DNA from 2 places in the Paenibacillus sp. FSL K6-1330 genome. Region 2 is predicted to be linked to the other one. Evidence: a T-box and tRNA genes for the amino acid it is inferred to sense, from the RefSeq annotation. Region 2 holds a T-box; the other holds one or more tRNA genes.

Region 1 (10,183 bases), 2.1 Mb from region 2:
AGAATCGGATTCAGGAACAGGATGTGGAGCTTCTTCAATCCTGGAGATCGAATCCAACTTCCTTTGGCGTGTAAACAACTTATACCAGCTAAGATCATCAGGCTGTCGTCTTTGTGAGTTATCGCAGAGCGACGGCTTTTTTTATTGTAATGTGGCGAAGACAATCCATGGTGGGTGCCGGGTTGACAGCGGCAGGCTGGATCGTTACATTAGGACTGTATGCGGCTGGTAGCCAGCCATCGGTGTCCTTATGCTGATATAGAAGGGATATAGTCTAACAGATGAATGCTAAGAAAGAAGCAGTGCTTGAAGCCGGGAAGCGGTTGTTTTTGGAGCAGGGGATTTTACAGACGAGTATGGAGCAGATTGCCGAAGCGGTCCCCGTTTCCAAGATGACGATTTATAACTACTATCAGAGCAAAGAGGGCTTACTGGATCATGTCGTGGACCGGATGGTTGACGAGCTCATGGCGATTTACCGCGATATGATGGACCAGGCAAAAGATCCGCTTGAGGCGTTAACCGTCTTCTACAAGGATCAGCACAAATTTTCGGCGTTTGTCTCGCAGAAATTTGTGGCGGATCTGGCCAAATTCCCGGAGCAGATGGACAAGCTGCTCCAATTCAACCAGAAATTCGTTGTTCCGGAATTTGAAATGCTGATCTTTAAAGGCCAGCAGCTTGGACAGATACGGAAAGACATCTCTCCCCAGGTATTGGTTGCGTTCCTTACTTTTATCAAGGAATTTACAGCCCGGAACGAATGGTACCATGGTCTGGGGAGCCTGAACGTGATCAGTGAACAGCTGATGACGATTCTTTATCACGGTATTATCCAGCAGGAAGATCCGTCTAATCTAACATGAGTACAAGAACATTCCAGAGGTGATTTCGACCCGGGAATGTTTTTTTATGAAATTTTACTGTTGAGCAGTTTGAAAATCGGCTGATTTGAGTATATGTTCCTATAAATTTAGGGCCACGACTTGGTAGAGGGCAAGGAGATGTCTCACCTATAATAGTAATGATAACGTCAGATTTTAACACAAAAATAGGCGGGGCTGACCGTAAGGAGGAGAGATCTTTGGAAATTCCGTCAAGGATCCAACTGACCGGCAAACAATTCTTTGTACTTACTGGCATTGTCGGTGCGCGGGCTGTTATTGGGTTAGAGGACCCTTTTCGTGGAACGTTGACCGAGGAGATGCCCATAGAAGTGGCCAAGATTGAGCAGGAGCTGCAGGAGAAAGACTTGATTGATACGGGTGACAGCGAGCCGGTTCTTGTGCAGGAACTGCTGGAATACATAAAAGTATGCAGCCGGACCCTGTTAACGATACATATGAGGGTGTCCGGTTCCGACAAGGAGCCGAAGGAGTGTTTCATTTATTACAGTTCAAGTCTGGTGGTAAAGGCCGATATTGAAAGCGAGCCTGACGGTGAGAGAGTCTATGTGCTGGAAGCGCTGGGAACCCCTTCGGAAGCTTGGCTTAAAATCATCAATCATCTGCAGCTGGAGGATCGGAAGAACCGTGATACAGCTCTATTGGCAATGCCTAAAGGCTGGTTTCAGCAATGGATGAGTGCCGAGCAAGGGGAGCAGGAGCCTCGCAAGTACTTGCTTGCCCAAGGCTACCCGGAATCGGTTGTCTCCGCCTTGGCCGATTGTGTCAGCCATCCGGAGAGATACGCTACCTTTACAGCGTACTATTGTCCGGATCTGAACTGCCGAATACAGGGAATCGAACTGTTGAGAGGACAGCATTCCAATTGGCTAATTCGCAATGAAGGCGAACAGGATCAAATTTGGGGCGCCACGGTAACGGAAATCATACGGGAGCTTGGCGCGGTGATTGAGCGCATTAAGTGTAGTACCTGAAATGCTGAACCAACAAGGGTGTCTGGCTTGAGAAAGACAGGCGCGGATATGCGAGCCAATGTGACAAACGGCGGGGAATCTGGTCACGAATATCAACGTGAACAAGAGCGGGGCAATAAGGGGAGTGGCAAGATGAGCACAAAGATTTCAGAGGAAGAACAGTTTCATTTCCGGCTAATCCCTGCCGAGCAGATTCGGGGCGGCATTGTATGTTTTTTATTCATTATGCTGATCCCTGCACTGGTCACGTTGGCGGCGCCGATGATGTCGATATACATGTATGTAGCTGCGGCGCTGTGGGTGGTTATGCTGCTATGGGGGATTGGCCTGAGTGTAAATCCGTACCGGTCTGAGGTCGGTTTTGTGCTGTACTTGGGGATATACGGGTTGGCGGTGGCGGTCACTTGTGAGATCGCTATACTCAAAATGATGTATGACATGGCCCGAGTTGAATCCATCGGGTATGGGCTTAGCTCGGCAGCGGTGATGCTTTTGCTCATCCTCGTTTTTTATGTGTTGTATTTCAGAGCACTGCAGCAAGGGGCTTACCAGTCCATGGAGCGCAAAGGCGGCGTTGGAAAAGCGGGCAAAGCGGCCCTGCTGTTTGCGGCTATCGGTTACACTGGGTATTACGTAGTGGTTGCGGTAACCGGCGATCTTGGCGGATTTGTGATGGGGATAGCGGCCTTTTCTGTTCTGTTAATTCTCGGTCTGTACATGGCCGTTGTTTTCATTCATCGGTATAAGTTCATCCAGGACAATATGGATAAGCTGAAAGCTCATTATCCCGTACTGGGATTGCCGAAGAAGCAGCGGAACGCCGCGTTTCTGAACAAAATGAACCGGGGCCGTATGCCTGCGGCACCGCACCGGAGGAGCAAGAAAAGGAGAGGATAATTACGACGCAACAACAGCAGCCAAACGGATCGATTGTCATTTTTGAAAGAAGGCAAGAAGAAGCTGGTGATCTACGGTCGCAAGCAAATTCTGGCGCTTGAGCAGCCGCAAAAGAAGTTTGTTGGATTTCGGTTTTTTTGTGGAAGTTTGGATATAATATGACAGCATTACATTATCATTCGGGTAAGGAGTCGCATAGGATGAACTGGGTATATTACGGAAAGCTGTATACAAGCAAATTTCAGGCGGGCTGCTTCGCTAAACGTTTGGAGCAGGATGGCTGGCTGTTCGGGTACCATGATCCGCGGATGGTGGAGGTTTACCGTTCCAAAAAGGGTCGCTATGGCGTGCGGTTTATGCCTTGAGAAAATTCCATTAAAACAGCACTTGACTTGTTGTAGGGGAATGGTGTATATTTATTCTTGTCGCTGTTTGATACAGCATTGACGCGGGGTGGAGCAGTTCGGTAGCTCGTCGGGCTCATAACCCGAAGGCCGCAGGTTCAAATCCTGCCCCCGCAACCAATTTTTAAACGATGTATGTATGACGTCCTTATGTTTATGTGTACATGTATGTTCAGGGCCCTTAGCTCAGTTGGTTAGAGCGGTCGGCTCATAACCGACTGGTCGGGGGTTCGAGTCCCTCAGGGCCCACTTTATCGAAAACCCTTGCGATGCAAGGGTTTTTTGCTGTTTATAGGACTGTTTAGTTGAGTGAAAAACTATGGTGAAAAACGCATTTGCTAACGGCAGCTATTGATCGACAGTATCGTTCATTGAACATTGCTGTGGTCATTCCAAGGTGTTCAACTGCGACTTTCAGATAGCTGAAGGCACTGAGAGTATGGCTAATACGTCCGTTCTTCAAGTAGACCGCGATGTGAGGAACCCCTCCCAGTCCTATTTATGGTACATTAGCACATTCTGATCATGATTGCCGAAATGTCCAGACTAAGTCCGTCTATGTACATAAACTGTACCATTCCACAAAACAAGGAGGTAAATATCGGTGAGTTACGAAAAATCTTGTTACGGCGGATACGGGAATCCAGTAGGTACTGTTCTGGTTTTATTTATTCTCTTGGTTATTATCTTGGGAACTTTTTGGATTTAACTAAGCACCTGAATGAAGCATTCATTGATTTGATTTAATTTAATTCAGCAATTACGATACTGCACCCATGCGGTATCCCCAATTCGGTAAACGGGGACGGCTACTTTCCGTCCCCGTTTTTGGATTAAGTTCATTGTACATAAACCGAACATCAAACAACGAGGAGATCAGTGCTGTAAGGCATGTTTATTTGTCTGCGAACACATGAATCGTGACAAGGGCAGAAAATAGTAGAGAAGGGGCACAGCGTTGGCGTGTGCCCCTTATTTGTCGTGCATCCATATATAGAAACCAACAGGGCATCAACGGTATAAGATCATGGTTCATGAGCTGGGCTATCAGAGCTGGAGGTGTCAGTTGTTGACCTGGACGATCGGCAAGAACTCTATGTAGCTGGTTGCAAAATGTGAGACAGATCTCCGTTTTTACGGGGGACTATTTTCATTTGAGGAAATTGAGCGATTTGACTAATCATTTGTCCATATCCATTGAATCCATGTACTCATATATATGTTAAGGATTTGATAATTAAAAAGGAGGGAACACGAATTGCCAAAAAGAACAGTCAGAAAAATGGGAAATCATACGGTGAAACAACTGCATGCACCTAAGAGACATTCCGGAATCCGTTCGAGTAGCGTTGCAAAGGCAATGAGGACGATGATTGCCGCGCAAAGAGCATTGAATGCACAAGTACCAGTTGTTATTAACCAAAGAAATAGGATAATCAGCACGAATCGAAATTGGGTAAACGCACTTGAAATCGAGCGGAATCCTGCCTGGGTAGCGCCACAAGCTGGTGAATCCTACGTTTGGGGAAGAAATGACCCTAACGGTCCCGCTGCTGTGGTCGCCAGAAGATTTACGATTAGAGACGATATTGAGAGAGCTAGCTTATTCCTGTCCGTTGATAACTTTGCCATCGTTTTAATAAATGGACGGCCGGTAGTTATCGACAATCCGCAGGGCAATGTTTCATTCTTTAATCCGGGAAGAACGTTTAATATTAGGCGTTTCCTTCGGAGAGGTACAAATGATATTGTGATCGCCGCCTTTAACTTCCCGTCAAACGCAAACAGAAGCGGAGATAATCCAGCTGGTGTCCTTGCACGTATCGCAATTGAGCTAGAAGATTAGTCCGGTAGTAGCTCTAAGTTCAATCGGTTGCGAACGCTAAAGCATTTGCCGACATCGTAATCATCGCCATGTTCGACTTTAATTCGGCGCAACCGGTATGTTGAATACAAAATAGGAGTAGACGACTTTTTTGATGACCGAGTTTTTTCAAATGATGTGCTCCTCATCGACGTACTAAGCTGACTAAGCTAACGGAACACTATAGTTTAGAACAAACCGCCTAATGATTGGGCGGTTTTTCTTATGCAAAGACTTATTAAAAGGAGGACGCTGACACGTCCTCCCCTTAGTCCAGGTATCCCCCGGCTGAGATAGCGGCCCGCCGAGCGCAATTTATCTGACATCCGCTATCTCGCATTCCATCATAACTGAAAGCCGAGAGGAACGACAATCGGAACACTTGAGAGTAAGAATTTGCTAATGCCGCACGAGCTCTTCAAAGCCGGAATAGCCAAACAGAAGGATGAACTATAAAAACTATTAGAGTAGTCCTAATAATGGCCTTGCACATAACCATGTATGTCTAAATAGGATGTTGTAAGTCGTTTAAATTTAAGGAGGCATACAACGAATGCAGACGAAACGGCAAGCAGTAAAGAAGGTTAGAATAACATCTACAAAACAGGTGAAGAGACGCGTAAAGGTACAGAGACACGTACATGAATTTGAAGGTAGTACCAAGCTGGCAGAAGAAGGAGCAGATCGGCACAATCATCGGTTTGCTGGTGTTACAGGGCAAGCGATTCGAGTGGGGAATAGTCATGTCCACGAAATTGAATTAGAAAAAACTGATTTCTTGAACCATTTTCATAATCTGAAAAAGATTAGAACTGGACCGGCTATTCCAGTAGGAAATGGCAAACACGTACATTTTGTAACTGGTCAGACTACATTAAACGATGGTCACGTACACCAATTCAATTTTGCGACATTGATTCAATCACCTCTCGTTTAAGAATTATAAAACAATAAACTTTGACGGCTAGTGGTCTAACGCAATTGCTGACAAAAACATAAAAACCACGAAAACATTTGCAGTTCTAAACCTATATATAATGAAGTAACTAAACTGGCTGTACCCCGCAAAAACGTTTTCCTTAGCTCAGTTGGTTAGAGCGGTCGGCTCATAATCGACTGGTCGAGGGTTCGAGTCCCTCAGGGCCCACTTTATCGAAAACCCTTGCGATGCAAGGGTCTTTTGCTGAGATCACCGATTAATTAGAAGTTCAATTAGAGTATATTCTTGAAACTTTGCTATCCTTATCGGTTTATTTTTGCGAAAATTGCCCATATATATGTTATACGATGAAAATGGGGTGTATGGGCTCACATGGATGAACATATGATAATTCTGCTTCGTAGTATATCTGCATTTGTGCTTTTGTTGATTATTACGCGATTCTTGGGAAAACAAACGTTATCTAACATGAATTTTCATGAGTTTGTTACCGCCGTTATTTTGGGTGCAATTGCTGCAAATTTTGCTTTCAATGAAAAATTGCAGGTAATACAACTACTCATCTCGCTTGCTGTTTTTACATTTACATCCTATCTTTTATCAAAGCTCGTTGTGAAGAACCGTAAATTCCGTATGTGGGCTGAAGGGACACCGAGTATACTTATAGAGGGTGGGAAGATTCTTGAAGAGAATCTAAAGAAAAATAAATTAACATTAGATACAGTAAATCAGATGTTACGACAAAAAGATATTTTTGACATCTCGGAAGTTGAGTACGGCGTATTAGAGATCAATGGAATGATATCTGTGATGAAGAAAAAGGAATACCAGAATGTAACTTTAAAAGATATGAAAAAGGGAATGAAAGGGAATCAACAGTTTCCGATTGAGCTTATCATGGATGGACAACTTTTAGAGAAGAATCTAAAGGTAAATGATCTTTCCCCCGATTGGGTTCATGATAAATTAAAAGACCGGAACAAAAATATTGAAGATGTTTTTTATGCGGTCAAGGGAACCGACGGTCAATTGTATCTCGATTTTTATAAGGATAAGATACAACATCCAATTGACGTAGAGTGAAGCTGAGCGGCATGATCAGGACCTTAGCGAAACAAACATAACCGAAGCGAAAAACTCCCCGCGGTTCACTTTAACGTAAGACTCCACCAACAATGCCGGTGGAGTCTTTTTCGGTATATATTTTAAGCGAGATTTGTAATCGGGGGCGACATACGGTACATTTTAATAGAATCATTGGGGATACGCTTATTTATACAGCTGCTGCTGGGTGGATGCAGCTGATTTTAGATATAGGATGGGGGATTAAGGTGTCAGAGTGGGTGTTAAATCAGTCGTGGGGATTGCCTGTGTTGCTTGCCTTCTTGATGGTCGTATTCGTATTTGAGTCACGGAAAGCCTTTAAGGCATATAAAGAAAAAAGACGGTTCGAATTGGGATGGGCTCTCTTGTTTGCGCTGGTGGCTTTATTGGCGATGATCGTCCTGGTGGCATATTAAAAATACATAACCAAAAACAAGACACCGCCAGAAGCTTCCGGCGGTGTCTTGTTTAATGATTGGCTATAAACGTTGCTGAAGGAAGTTATCCTTCGTTACCCTTCACTCATGACAGCCTCTGTTGCGGCCCAGGCTCTGCCAGCACGCATGGCCAGGAAGAAGCAGAGGATGAGGACGATGGACGCGGAGATGTAGGGAAAGTTGATGTCCAAATCAAACAGATACCCTGCTACCAGCGGTCCTGCAATATTCCCCAGGCTGGTATAGGCCGAGTTCAGACCGGCCACGTAGCCTTGCTGATCCTTCGCCAGCTTGGACATTTGCGTACCGATAGCGGGACGTAAGATGTCGATCGACAGAAAGACCAGGAAGGTAACAAGGAATATCAGCCAGTATTTATGCACAAACAGGGTTAACAGGATACAGATTCCTGCGGTAAGCAAGCTGAGCGTAATGACTCTTTTCTCACCGAACCGGTTCAGGATCCAACCGAAAATCGTCGCTTGGACGACGGCACCCGCAATCGATCCAAATGTGATGATCATGGCAATATCTTTAGGGGTGAACCCAAATTTATGATCCACAAACAGGCCGAACACCGTTTCATAATTGGCAAGGCCGAAAGAGAGCACAAATACAATGATCAAACTTAAGAAATAAGGTTCTTTGAAAGAACGTACCAGTTGGACAACCATGCTCTCCTTCTTCCGTCCCAGCAAGGTAGGTGCTTCCTGTTTGGTGGATGACTCCGGAAGCAGCAGCAGCGTTACCAGTGCGGCAATTCCTCCCGCAACAGCCGCAGCGTAGAAAGGAACGCGAATGCCAAACTCGGCGATAAACCCTCCGATGCCCGGTCCGATGATGAAACCTGTCGTAATCGCAGCATTAATGAACCCCATGCCCCTGGCACGTTCCTCATTCGAAGTCACGTCAGCCGTGTAGGCCATAACAGCAGGCATAATGAGCGCAGCGCCAATACCGCCGAGCATTCTCGATGCAAACAGGAGCGGCGGTGTGCTGGCAGCTCCGAACAACCATTCCGATATAGCGAACACAATCATGCCGGAGATGATGATTTTTTTACGACCCATGGTATCCGACAATCTACCCGCAAGTGGCGAGAATAACAGCTGTGTTAATGAAAAAGCGGCAACGAGCATGCCTACCGTGCTTCCGCTGATATGCAGTTCCGTCATATAGGTTGGCATAATAGGTATGACGAGCCCGATGCCGGTGAAGACTAGAAATATATTGAACATGAGGAGCAGGATGGCTCCATTGTTTCGCATCAGTAATGACATGATGATTCCTCCAAAATAAAAGACGATTTAATAATGACATGATGAAAATGATGTAATCCGACTATTTATATACTGAACGTTCGGTTTGTAATAGATTATGAAAAAAGAGTCTTGTTTTTCATGATTTCTTTTCAATACCATGCAGAAATACTTTGATGGCGGCATGATAAAGGGAAAGCGCATTTTCCACCTTCGTTATGCGGGACATTTGGCTTAAACCAACAATGAGGCTCTCAAAGATGACGGAAAGCTGCTCCACATTATGATTCTCAAACTCCCCGCGATCAATCCCTTGCTGCAGCAATCTTTGATCGAATTCCAAATGGCTCCGAATAATCTGGACGATTCGCTGCTCTACTTCCTCGGTAACATCTCCATTGCTGTTCATAAATTCATCAAGCGCCTTAGAGAAGGGGTGGTTCAGATCATCAAACACCAATTGATCCGCTATTCCGTATAGCTTGTCAACGGTGGTGGTGTAATGCTGCTCTTTACTGTTCCATTTCTGTTCCCACTCGAGGTCCCATTCCTCGATCAGATACAGAAACAGCCCTTCCTTGCTCTTGAAATGATAATAGATATTCCCTTTACTGCTGCCGGTGGCTTCAACGATTTCCTCTATTGACGTTGATTTGTAACCCTTCTGCATAAAAAGCGCCTTGGCGGCCTCGGCTATGCGTCGCTTGGTATCTTCCGTTTGTTGTTGTTTTTTATTCACGCATGCACCCCCCTTATACCCTTTGCGAGCTTTTCAAAATTTATATACTGAACGTTCGTTCTGTATCTTACCAAATACAATTAATTTATTCAAGACCTCTTGCTGGAGACCTCCAGGCGTTTTTAATTCCAGGATATCGCCCTTGAGCGTAAAGGAAGTAGCGGCCTGCTCCGTAACCTGGGTACGAATATTGTCATTCCGCAGAGGAGGAGCTCCATATTGCTCAGCCGGCGCTCTAGCAAGACATTTCCACTCGAGGAGGATCCGAAATTGAACTCTGTGTTATCGGATCCAATCGGTTTCCCAAAAATAACCGTTACCATGAGTAGGTAGCGGTTATTGTAGAAGTTGATTCATTCCCTTTAATGGTTTACTTCAATGAACTTACGCGATTTCTCATGATAGGACAGCAGCCCCGAAACGGTCACAAATTCGTAGCCTCTCTTTTGCAGCTCCGGCAGAATCACTTTGAGGGCTTCAACTGTCTGTGTACTACCCGGCACAAAATCGTGCATCAGTACAATGTCTCCATTATGGGCATTATCCAGCACTTTTTTGGCAATCCGATTAACGCCGGGCTTTCGCCAGTCCAGCGTATCCTGGTGCCATGACCATAATACGGTCAGCATACCGAAATCCTTGCTTGTGCGGACAATCGCT
Region 2 (10,183 bases):
CATTTCCATCGCATCGCTCGACAAAATTGATATGATCGTGACCGATGCGAATGTCCATGCAAGCTTCATTCCAAAATTCAAAAAAACCAATTCAACGCTAGTGATTGCCGATGAATAGAATAAAAGACCAAAAAAACGGGCGTTCCTCCTCGCTGAATGTTTACGATAAGAGAATGTCCGTTTCGGTTTCACACAGGCACGCACCCGTATTAACTTTTAATTTATATGTGCCAAGCCCTTGCGAATCTCTTGGACCCGTATCATTTTCTCTTCTTCTGTAATCCCGTATTTTCATAAACGTGAAAGCTCAAGTCTCTTCTTGTAAGCGGTTGTACATTCGAATTGAAGTCAATATAATGTAGTGAGAAACAGGATATTTTTTCTAATTATGTGAGACACCATGCAAGTAGAGGAGGAATAAAGGTTATGAACGTTGGATCAGCACGCGCAGCGGCGACGGATTGGGTATTGCAGCATGCCAGCAGGGAGCCTGGATTTATGGGTGCCTATTTTAGTGGCTCCACGGTTGGAAAGCCGGATGAAGCAGAGATGGCTCCGTCCTCGGACATTGACATCGTTGTTGTTACCCAGGATGCGGAGCCCCCTCTTAAGCTGGGAAAATTTATCTACCAGGATGCTTTGATCGAAGCCACCTACCTGTCCTGGCGGGACCTCGCCTCGCCCGAGCAGGTATTAACATCCTATCATCTTGCGGGCAGCTTCCGTGTGGATACCCTGATGTCCGATCCAACCGGGCAGCTGCGTAAGCTGCAGACGGAGGTTTCGCGTCATTTTGCCGACCGGATATGGGTCGCCCGCCGCTGTGAGAACGTACGCGAACGAATCATAACCGGACTCCGCTCCATAGATCCTTCTGCCCCTTGGCATCGCCAGGTTACCTCATGGCTGTTCCCTACCGGCGTAACCACCCATTTGCTCCTGGTCGCTGCTCTTCGCAACCCCACGGTCAGGCTGCGCTATGCGGCGGTTCACGATGTGCTCAAGGAATATGACCAAGAGGTAATTTACGACGAACTGTTACAACTACTGGGTTGTAAAGACATGAGTGCCGAACAAGCGCTCCATCATCTTAATGGGCTGGCCCGCACCTTCGATGCCGCTGCTGCGATTGCCAAGACCCCCTTCTTCTTCAGCAGTGACATTACGCCGGATGCAAGACCGATTGCCATTGACGGCAGCCGCGAGCTGATCCTAAACGGAAGCCATAGAGAGGCCGTCTTCTGGATGGTGGCCACCTTCGCTCGATGCCACAACATATTGGAAGTTGACGGGACTCCTGAGTTTCAAGAGCAGTATGCCCCTTCTTTTGAGGCCATCCTTGCGGATCTCGGCATAACGTCCACCGATGACCTGCTGCAACGGGCCGACAAGGTTCTTCGGTTCCTGCCAAAACTGTGGAGCGTCACGGAAGGTATTCTGGATGCCAATCCGAATGTAACAGGCGGGTAAGGATCGACCTCATAACTCCTCATTTTATATAGAAAAAAACCACGTCAGGATTATTTCTTGGCGTGGTCTTTGTATTAGCGGCCTTTCGGTTATAAAGGCAGATAAAATCGATGCTCCTCTTGATCTTTGGCAAAGCCAACCGAATGATAGAGTGACAACGCCGTCTCATTGGCTGCCTTCACTTGAAGTTTTACCGAGACGGATCCATGAGCCTGAAGATAGGACATGGCACGGTAGAGCAGATATTTGGCGATTCCCCGTTGTCTCCACGGTTCTCTCACAAACACATCTTCAATCACGCCGACGTTCCCTTCTTCCACCCATGCCATGGTACTGCCGATTATCGTGTCCCCTTCCAGGACATTCGTGGCAGTCCAGCTGGGATGCCCTTTGTATTCCCGTAATCGTCCAAGCCCCAGCGGCGCTTCCGGCCAAACCTCAGCCTCGAGCTTTAGATACATCTCTTCCTCTTCCGCAGATTCCATCTTCCACAGTCGATAGCGATAGCGATCATCTAACGGCAAGGCATGTAAAGGCTCATTAAGTGACCGCTTCATTGAATACAACTTCTCCAGCGGCTGAAATCCGATATCCTCTGTAAAGAAAGTGTTGTTGCCGATCTCATGGGCATAGTTGCCCACGCACAAATACGTCCCGTATGTCTCCGGCAGCGTCCTCTTTAACGCAAGGGCACGTTCATAGAGCACCTTATACATTTCACCTAACAGATCATAATCCCGCTCCCGCTGTGGTACAGCCTTGAGATTCACATAAATGTGATGCTTGCAGGTAGGCTCACATCCAGGCGGGATCACGTTAATAATGCCCACTTGTCCCTTGGCCACCATCTTCCCATCTTCAATAGCACAGAACACGTTGCCCCAATTGTCCTGGTCACCTACCCACCAAAACAGTGCATCCGCTGCGGATACAACCTGATACAGCTCCCCCAGCAGAGGCATATCGTCCTGCTTAAAATTCCGTATGATTCTTTCACCCAAATGAATGTCACCAACCTTTGCGTTCATTGTAAGACGACCCGGGATGATAAACATAGATAAAAAACAACTATAGATAAATAAATCGCTTATTCGTGTACCTATTTCCTTAATACGGGTTTACAATGTTGGAATTACGTAATAAAATAATTACGTAATAACATAATATTGATAAAGTGAGGTTGATGATTCCACATGACACGTGATCTGGTTTATGAGATGGATGTCTTAAAGAATCAAATGGCAGAGCTGCAGCAGCTTGTTTATCAAGCTCTTATGGAACGCAAACCTGTATCCGCATCAAACCAACACCGCCAAGAAATCGCAACAGCACCTACGATACATGAAGCAACCTTCGAAGACGGCTCCGTATTCTACTCCGGGCAAGTGCACCTGAACGGACAAAACATCCGCTGGGAGCCGCAGGAACGGCGAATGGATCAATTGCTGGACATGAACACCGAGAAGGCTGCCAAAATCCTCGCAGCACTGGGCAACAAGCAGCGCCTGGATATTTTAAAGGCCGTCATGGCAGAGCCCCTATCCGGTTCCGAGCTGGTAGAACGGTTGAATATGGGAACGACGGGTCAGCTGTATCACCACCTCAAAGCGCTGCTCGGCGCGGATCTCCTTGTGCAGGAGCAGGGCGGCCGGTACGCTCTTCCTAAGCATCGGAGCCTGCCGTTCCTGCTGCTGCTGTCTGCTGCAGGCGATTTGCTCGATACAAGCGATTACCTGGAGATGACCGAAACCCGCAACAATCCGGGGATGTATTTTGGAACCTCGCACGGCTTCGATATTCATCAGCTGCTTTGGGCCGTAGTGGAAAATTCAGTATTGGAGCACACGAGCGGGTATGGCGATCAGATTGGCATTTTCCTGCATGAGGATGGCAGCGTGACGGTTACCGATAACGGGAGAGGCATACCTGTGCAGGCCCTTCCGAATTCCAACATCCCAGTCGTACAATCGGTACTAACCGATGTCCACCAATTGAACGCCAGCGCACACTTTCTGGTCCCCGGCGCCGAAAAAGGCATCAGCATCGCCGTAGTCAATGCCCTCTCCAAGCAGCTGACCGTGGAAATTCGCCGTGACGGGAACATATACCGGCAGGAGTACAGGCACGGCATTCCGCAGACCGGGCTTCAGATTGTCGGCATGACTCAGGAGACAGGTACCAGCGTGACATTCAAGCCTGAGCCGGAATTATTCAGCTCTGCCTTTGAATTTGACCGCATCATGGAGCGCAAGAGCGCAATTGCCGCCGACTATCCTGGACTCACCCTAACAATCCGCGTTACCGCTGAATAAAGGAGCTGCAGAAGGGGCAGTTCGAAGAATGTGAACCGTGCTTTTTTACAGCAGCGGTACGCTCAGATGCCACATCGAGTGTACTGCTCCCTATGCAAACCGTGGCTGAAGCAACGGTCCTGGAACGATACCGGTCCGGGTGGTAGAGACACACGGTGTGGGGTGTGGGGTCCGGGCAAGCTTGGATGGCTGTCGACCGAACCCATGTCTGGTGCTATACTGAGCTTGAACGAACGCTAATCGAGGTGATATAGAATGCTGGAACGTTCTATGGAGAATGTAATGGAATCAGAACAGGAAAGGGGATGGTGCGATTAAATAAAAAACGAAACGAGGACGATACACATGAGCATACAGAGTACGGTAATAAGCGAAGGATTTGCATTGAATGTTTCCATTCGTGGAAACGGCAGGCCTATTTTGGTGGTGGGAAGCAGTATTTACTACCCCCGCTTGTTTTCGGAACAACTCTACACTTCATTTCAACTGATTTTCCTGGACCATCGAGGCTTTGTGAAGCCCCCTCGGACACTGGAGCCGGAAGACTATGCGCTGGATAAGGTTCTGGATGATATCGAAGCGGCAAGGCAAACGCTGGAACTGGAGGATTTTATTATATTGGGGCATTCGGGCCATGCCTTCATGGCGCTGGAGTATGCCAAAAAATATCCGGAACATGTCCGGAAGGTGGTCCTGCTGAACACGGCCCCGACCAACAGCCCGGAGCGGCAGCAGCAGAGCATCGCTTTTTTCAATGAAACGGCAAGCCCTGAACGGAAACGGCAGTTTGAAGCGGATATCGCCCTGCTGGCGGGGGACATCCAGAGAGAGCCGGAACGTCGTTTTGCTCATATGTGCATCCGAATGGGAGCGCACAGCTTCTATGACTATGCTTATGATGCGGCTTGGATGTGGGAAGGGGTCTTCACCAGCATGCCCGTCATGGATCATTTATGGGGAGAAGCCTTCGCACGGCTCAATCTGATCGATTCGTTGAAAGAGGTTGCCAAGCCCGTCCTCATCGGTCTTGGACGGTACGACTATTTGGTCAGTCCCGTATCACTCTGGGATGCTGTAGACGACTCGCAGGAACACGTGAAGAAGGTCATTTTTGAAAAAAGCGGCCATAATCCGATGTTCGAAGAGCCTGAGCTTTTTGATGCCATATTAACAGATTGGATTCATGAAACGGACAACTAATCCGGTGAAGATACAACGTATGCCGTTACTGTAATGAAGAGGAGCCCTCAGCATTCCGCTGGGGGCTCCTTTTACGTCTACTTGAGTATTAACCGGTAAACTCTCGCTTCATACGGCTTCAGCGGCATCGTCCGGATGGATGCTCTTCTCGCTGAAAACCGCTCCTTTTTTAAGTCCATACGGACACAGGTTCCGTTATTTGCTGATATTCCATCGTTTTTTAAACCCATGCGGACACAGGTTCCGTTAATGCACCATAATCACGGCTCATTCTTGTAAAAACTTAAGAATAGCGGATCTCCTGTCCGCATGACCCTACGAAATGCCAAGAAACAACGGAATAGCGGAACCACAGTCCTCAAAATCGCAGTCCGTACTCAGTCACAATGGACCATCGGGTCAGCCTCCTCTTCTTTGACACTCGCTAATGGCCCCTTTAATCACTTGCTCCTTGGATCGCTTAACCCCTTTGTTCCTTGGACCACTTAAACCCCTTGCTTCTTTGACCTCTAGACCCCTAATTACTTGCTGCTCTAGCACTGGATCCACTACATTCCTTGATCACTTACTACTCACTCCTTGGGTCAGTTGAATCTTAGCCACTTAAATCAATTACTCCCTTTCGGATAACTCCCCCAGCCTACGCGTTTCCTCCTCAATCCGGCTGGTATCGATCCGCTCAAACAAAAGCTCTACGTCATGAATCGGCCTGCCAGCCGGAACACGGCACCACTCCCACACAGGCTTCTCCAGCGAGAGAAAGCCTCGTATCCTATCGCAAGAGAACGGAATAAACGGCTGCAGCAGATTCGCCAAATTGGCTATGATCTGAACGCAGGTATACAGCGTTGTCCCGCACGCTTCGCGATCCTCCTTGACCTGAATCCACGGCTTCTGTTCATCAAAATATTTGTTCGCCAGGCGCACCACGCTGAAGATTGACTCCAACGCTTCCTTCAGTCGCCCATCCTCAATGAGCGCCCCGGACTCGCAGTACAATGCCTCAACCCTGCTCTGCCACTCTTCAGATATACAGCCCTCGGGCACTTTCCCCTCAAACGATTTATTCACAAACACCAAAGTACGGTTGACGAAATTCCCAAACGCACCAAGAAGCTCGCCATTGTGGCTGTGAATGAACTCCCTCCAGGAGAAATCCGTATCCCGCTTCTCGGGGCCGTTCGCTATGAGGAAATAACGAATCGAGTCCGGCTGGTAACGGCTTAACAGGTCCGGCACCCATATGGCCCAATTCCGACTGGTCGAGAACTTCTTCCCTTCCAGCGTCATGTACTCGCAAGATATGATTCGGTCCGGCAAGTGCAGACCCCCGGCCCCCTTCAGCAAGGCAGGCCAGATCAACGTATGAAACGGAATGTTGTCCTTCCCATGAACATAGTAAGCCGTAACCTCGCCCCGTCCCTTGCGCCAAAAGGATTCCCAATCGCCGCCCGTTTCCGCGGCCCACTGCTTGCTGGCGGATAAATAGCCGCTTACCGCTTCGATCCAGACATAGATTTTCTTATCCTCAAAGCCCGGAACTGGGACATCCACGCCCCAGGTCAGATCCCGCGTAGCTGCCCGGTCCTGGAGCCCTTCCTCCAAGTATCTTCGGGTCAATTGCACCGCATTGTCCCGCCAGCCATGAGCGTTATTCAAATCATCCGTCAGCTCACCCTGAAAATGCGACAGCGATACGTAAAAATGCTCGGTAGGACGCTCCACCGGAGGGTTTCCGCAAATTTTGCAGGCCCTGTTCGTCAGGTCGGACGGATCAAGTATCGTGGAGCAGGCGTCGCACTGATCGCCACGGGCCCTGCTGCCGCATACGGGGCAGTCTCCTTCCACGTAGCGGTCCGGCAAAAACCGCTGATCGGTTTCGCAATACGTTTGCTTCATGGTTTTTCGATACAAATGGCCGTTTTCCAGCAGCTTCAGAAACAGCTCCTGCACCACGGCGTGATGAAACGCCTGATCGGTTCGCGTGTATAAGTTGTAGGAGAACCCAGCCGTTCGAAGCAATCCACAAACTCCCCATGGTACCGATCCGCAATATCCCCCGGAGCCACGCCCTCCTGAATGGCTTGAACCGCCACGGGCGTTCCATGACAATCACTGCCGGATACGTACAAGACTTGATCGCCTTTCGCGCGGAAATAACGTGCCAATACGTCTCCAGGCAACAGGCTTGCAAGCCTCCCCAAATGTAAGGACCCATTGGCATAAGGCCAGGCACCGCCGATAAAAATGTTCGTCATGTCAATCTTCCTCCTTTTTTTTGACAACAAAAAAAGCCCTCATCCCAAAAGGGACGAGAGCTTGCCGCTCACGTGGTACCACCCAATTTCATTCATGCCTTGCGGCATTCACCTCTTCGGGTACGACGCCATATATCGCGTGTATACCCTAGCACGTTAACGGGTGCGGGATCCGGTACAGCCTACAACCCTTACAGGGTTTCGGTGTACAGCTCAGAGACCATATTCCCCAGGTTCGTTCCTTACCCCTTTTCACCGGCCGGGGCTCTCTGTTCAAAGACGTCGCCAAGGTACTCTTTCTCTTCATTGCTTTTGTCTAAGGTTATTCAAGTTACTGGAAATCATACCCGAACACTGCTCTTGGTGTCAAGTGGGTGTATAGCAAAAGCCAACCGGATCTTAAGCCTCATTTTTGCAGTGTTTTCTTGCTTCGTGTCGGTTTTAATCACTTGGTATCGAAAAAAAGCGCTTCATGCGCTTTGACTCTATTAGAAATGGTGTGCTGAGTAAGAGTGAGAACTGGACATAATATGGCTGTCGAGAAAGTCTCGACAGTCTGAAGAAGTGTGTTCCTCTCTGAGAGACTACGTCTACAATGACCATTTCTCCTTTAAAAGGATACTTATACAATAAACAGCTGCCCCCCAAGTCAAATTCACCTGGGGGGCAGCTGTTTCTTTAGCCTATGCTTTTTTTCTTCTTCTGAGCAGAAGCAAGCCTGCAAGAAGCAGAATAGCTCCGGCTACCATGTAGCTGTACATATTCGTAGCCGTATTCGGTAGTTTATTTCCGTTAAGCTGGTTCGTTGCCTGATCTCCAGATTGAGCCGGATCTTGTGGAGTCGAATCCGATACGCCCAATGTTGAATCGTTATGATCGTCCGGTGTTTGTGACCCGGTGTTCGAATCCCCGTCGGAATCTCCATCCGTGTCTTCATTCGAGCCTTCGTTCGAATTCCCGTTCGGGTCTTCATTCGAATCTCCGTCGGAATCTCCCGTTCCACCCGGATTCGGATTGTTACCATCATGGTTCTCGTTGTCCGTCACTTCGATGACATTCGATGGCTTCTCCGGACTTGTCACATTATCACCCGTGACTTCACCGATGTTCTCGATCGATTTACCGGCTTGTCCCGCCTTGACGGTTGCCTTGAACTCAATCGTATGCCATTCGGTATCGGCAATCCGTCCAAAGGTACCACTCACTTTGCCGTTAACATACTGGCCTTTGTCGCCATCTGCGTTGTCGGTGACGGAAACGCCATCCACCTTCAGGCTGCCTGCTACATACGCAAGCCCTTCTGGCAGGATGTCGGCAATCACAAGGTTGGACACATAGCTGCCGCTAACGGTATTGCGTGCCGAGATCGTATACTCCATCGTATCGCCGACCGCGGTGCTGCCGCCATTCAGATCCCGCGACGTCTTCCGTGACTCGATGACTGGGGAAGGCGTAGTCGGTGGTGTTACAGGCGGCGTGACCGGTGGATTTGGATCTACCGGTGGATTGACTGGTGGATCGATTGGCGGATCAACCGGTGGGTCCACTGGCGGTGTGCCACCGTTCTCAACCACAATCTCATCCGTTGGCCGGCTCGGTTGATCGATGTTGTCCCCGGTAATCTCCCCGGTATTTCGGATCGACTCTCCGGCGTTTGCTACGATCTTCGCCCGGAACTCCAGCGTATGCCATTTCGTATCCCATACATCCCCAACGTGACCGACGACCTGACCTGAAGCATAATGACCTTTGTCGCTATCCTTGTCATCGGTGACCGAAACGCCGTCTACCTTCAAGCTGCCCGGAATATATTCCAGACCTGCAGGCAGCGTATCGGTGATTACCAGATTGGCCATGTACGTATCGCCTATTACCGTTCTTGTCCGTATCGAATAGATTGCGGTATCGCCGACTTCAAACGTATCCTTGCCCGCTTCGAGGTTCGTTGCGGACTTCTCCGATACGATGACCGGTTTACGCGGATAGACCTGGACTTCTTCTTCCGGCATACTTGGCTCGTCGAAATTGTCACCGCTGACATCGGCAATATTTCGAATATCTTTGCCAGCTTGTCCGGTTTGGATCGTCGCATGGAATTGAAGCTCATGCCACTCCTTATCCCAGATGTCGCCGAATCCGCCATACACAGAGCCGGTCACCACATGGCCTTCATCGTCGCCTTCTGCATCAGTAGCGGTTTTGCCGTTCACTTTTAAGGAACCTGGCACGTATTCCAATCCTGCCGGCAGCGTATCCGTAATCTTTAGATTCGAGATATACGCGTCATCCGTCACCGTTCTTGTCCGAATGGTGTAGACAATCGTATCGCCGACTTCAAAATTGGTTTTGCCCGCATCCAGGTTTTCTGCGATCTTCTCCGATTCTACAACCGGATGGCGCGGATAGACCTGAACGACTTCCTCGGCATTGCTCGGCGTGCTCACATTCTCACCGCCAACGATAGCGGTATTGCGAATGTTTTTGCCGGCTTGCCCGGTCGCGATAATCGCTTCGAAATCAAGCGTATGCCACTTGGTATCCGTAATATCCCCGAGCAGGCCGATCACTTGACCATCGGTATAAAAACCGTCGTCTTGATCGCTTTTGTCATCCGTGACGGGAACGCCATCGACCTTCAGGCTGCCCGGTACATATTGCAGTCCAGCCGGTAGATCGTCCGAGATGACCAAACTGCTGACGAAGCTGTTATCGACCGTGTTCCGTGCCTGAATCGTGTACCGCAGCGTATCGCCTGGTTCAGGATGGTCAGGGTCCGTGTTTCCGGCAGCCTTGGTTTGAAGGACGGCCGTTTTGTTGGACTCCAGAACAGGCGGATTGAAACGGACCGGTGTTGTGGTTTCGTTCGTTTCCTTTTGTTCGGTATCGCCTGTCAATAAGTTATCGTAGCTGATTTGTGCCTTGTTCTTAATTTGCTGATTGGCG

Evidence for each region. The T-box of region 2 lies ahead of metG (methionine--tRNA ligase). A T-box ahead of a tRNA ligase gene usually reads a tRNA of that ligase, here a tRNA-Met.
Region 1: it encodes a tRNA-Met, which carries the amino acid that the T-box ahead of metG (methionine--tRNA ligase) is inferred to sense. The anticodon was not compared.

The regions. Positions count from the first base shown of each region.
Region 1 covers NZ_CP150269.1:2,398,654-2,408,836, forward strand. Annotated here, with positions in the region: gene pyrE (orotate phosphoribosyltransferase) at 1-74, shown strand, start outside; gene NYE54_RS10745 (hypothetical protein) at 114-257, shown strand; gene NYE54_RS10750 (TetR/AcrR family transcriptional regulator) at 282-866, shown strand; gene NYE54_RS10755 (hypothetical protein) at 1,085-1,879, shown strand; gene NYE54_RS10760 (hypothetical protein) at 2,012-2,776, shown strand; gene NYE54_RS10765 (hypothetical protein) at 2,977-3,141, shown strand; tRNA gene NYE54_RS10770 (tRNA-Met) at 3,224-3,300, shown strand; tRNA gene NYE54_RS10775 (tRNA-Ile) at 3,356-3,429, shown strand; gene NYE54_RS10780 (hypothetical protein) at 4,439-5,026, shown strand; gene NYE54_RS10785 (YmaF family protein) at 5,598-5,981, shown strand; tRNA gene NYE54_RS10790 (tRNA-Ile) at 6,121-6,191, shown strand; gene NYE54_RS10795 (DUF421 domain-containing protein) at 6,357-7,067, shown strand; gene NYE54_RS10800 (hypothetical protein) at 7,316-7,504, shown strand; gene NYE54_RS10805 (MFS transporter) at 7,600-8,805, opposite strand; gene NYE54_RS10810 (TetR/AcrR family transcriptional regulator) at 8,924-9,523, opposite strand; gene NYE54_RS10815 (polysaccharide deacetylase family protein) at 9,886-10,183, opposite strand, start outside.
Region 2 covers NZ_CP150269.1:290,608-300,790, reverse strand. Annotated here, with positions in the region: gene NYE54_RS01380 (DeoR/GlpR family DNA-binding transcription regulator) at 1-118, shown strand, start outside; gene NYE54_RS01375 (hypothetical protein) at 427-1,470, shown strand; gene NYE54_RS01370 (GNAT family N-acetyltransferase) at 1,560-2,432, opposite strand; gene NYE54_RS01365 (ATP-binding protein) at 2,664-3,782, shown strand; gene NYE54_RS01360 (alpha/beta hydrolase) at 4,128-4,982, shown strand; partial or broken gene metG (methionine--tRNA ligase) at 5,595-7,240, opposite strand; T-box leader at 7,287-7,556, opposite strand; gene NYE54_RS01350 (isopeptide-forming domain-containing fimbrial protein) at 7,924-10,183, opposite strand, start outside.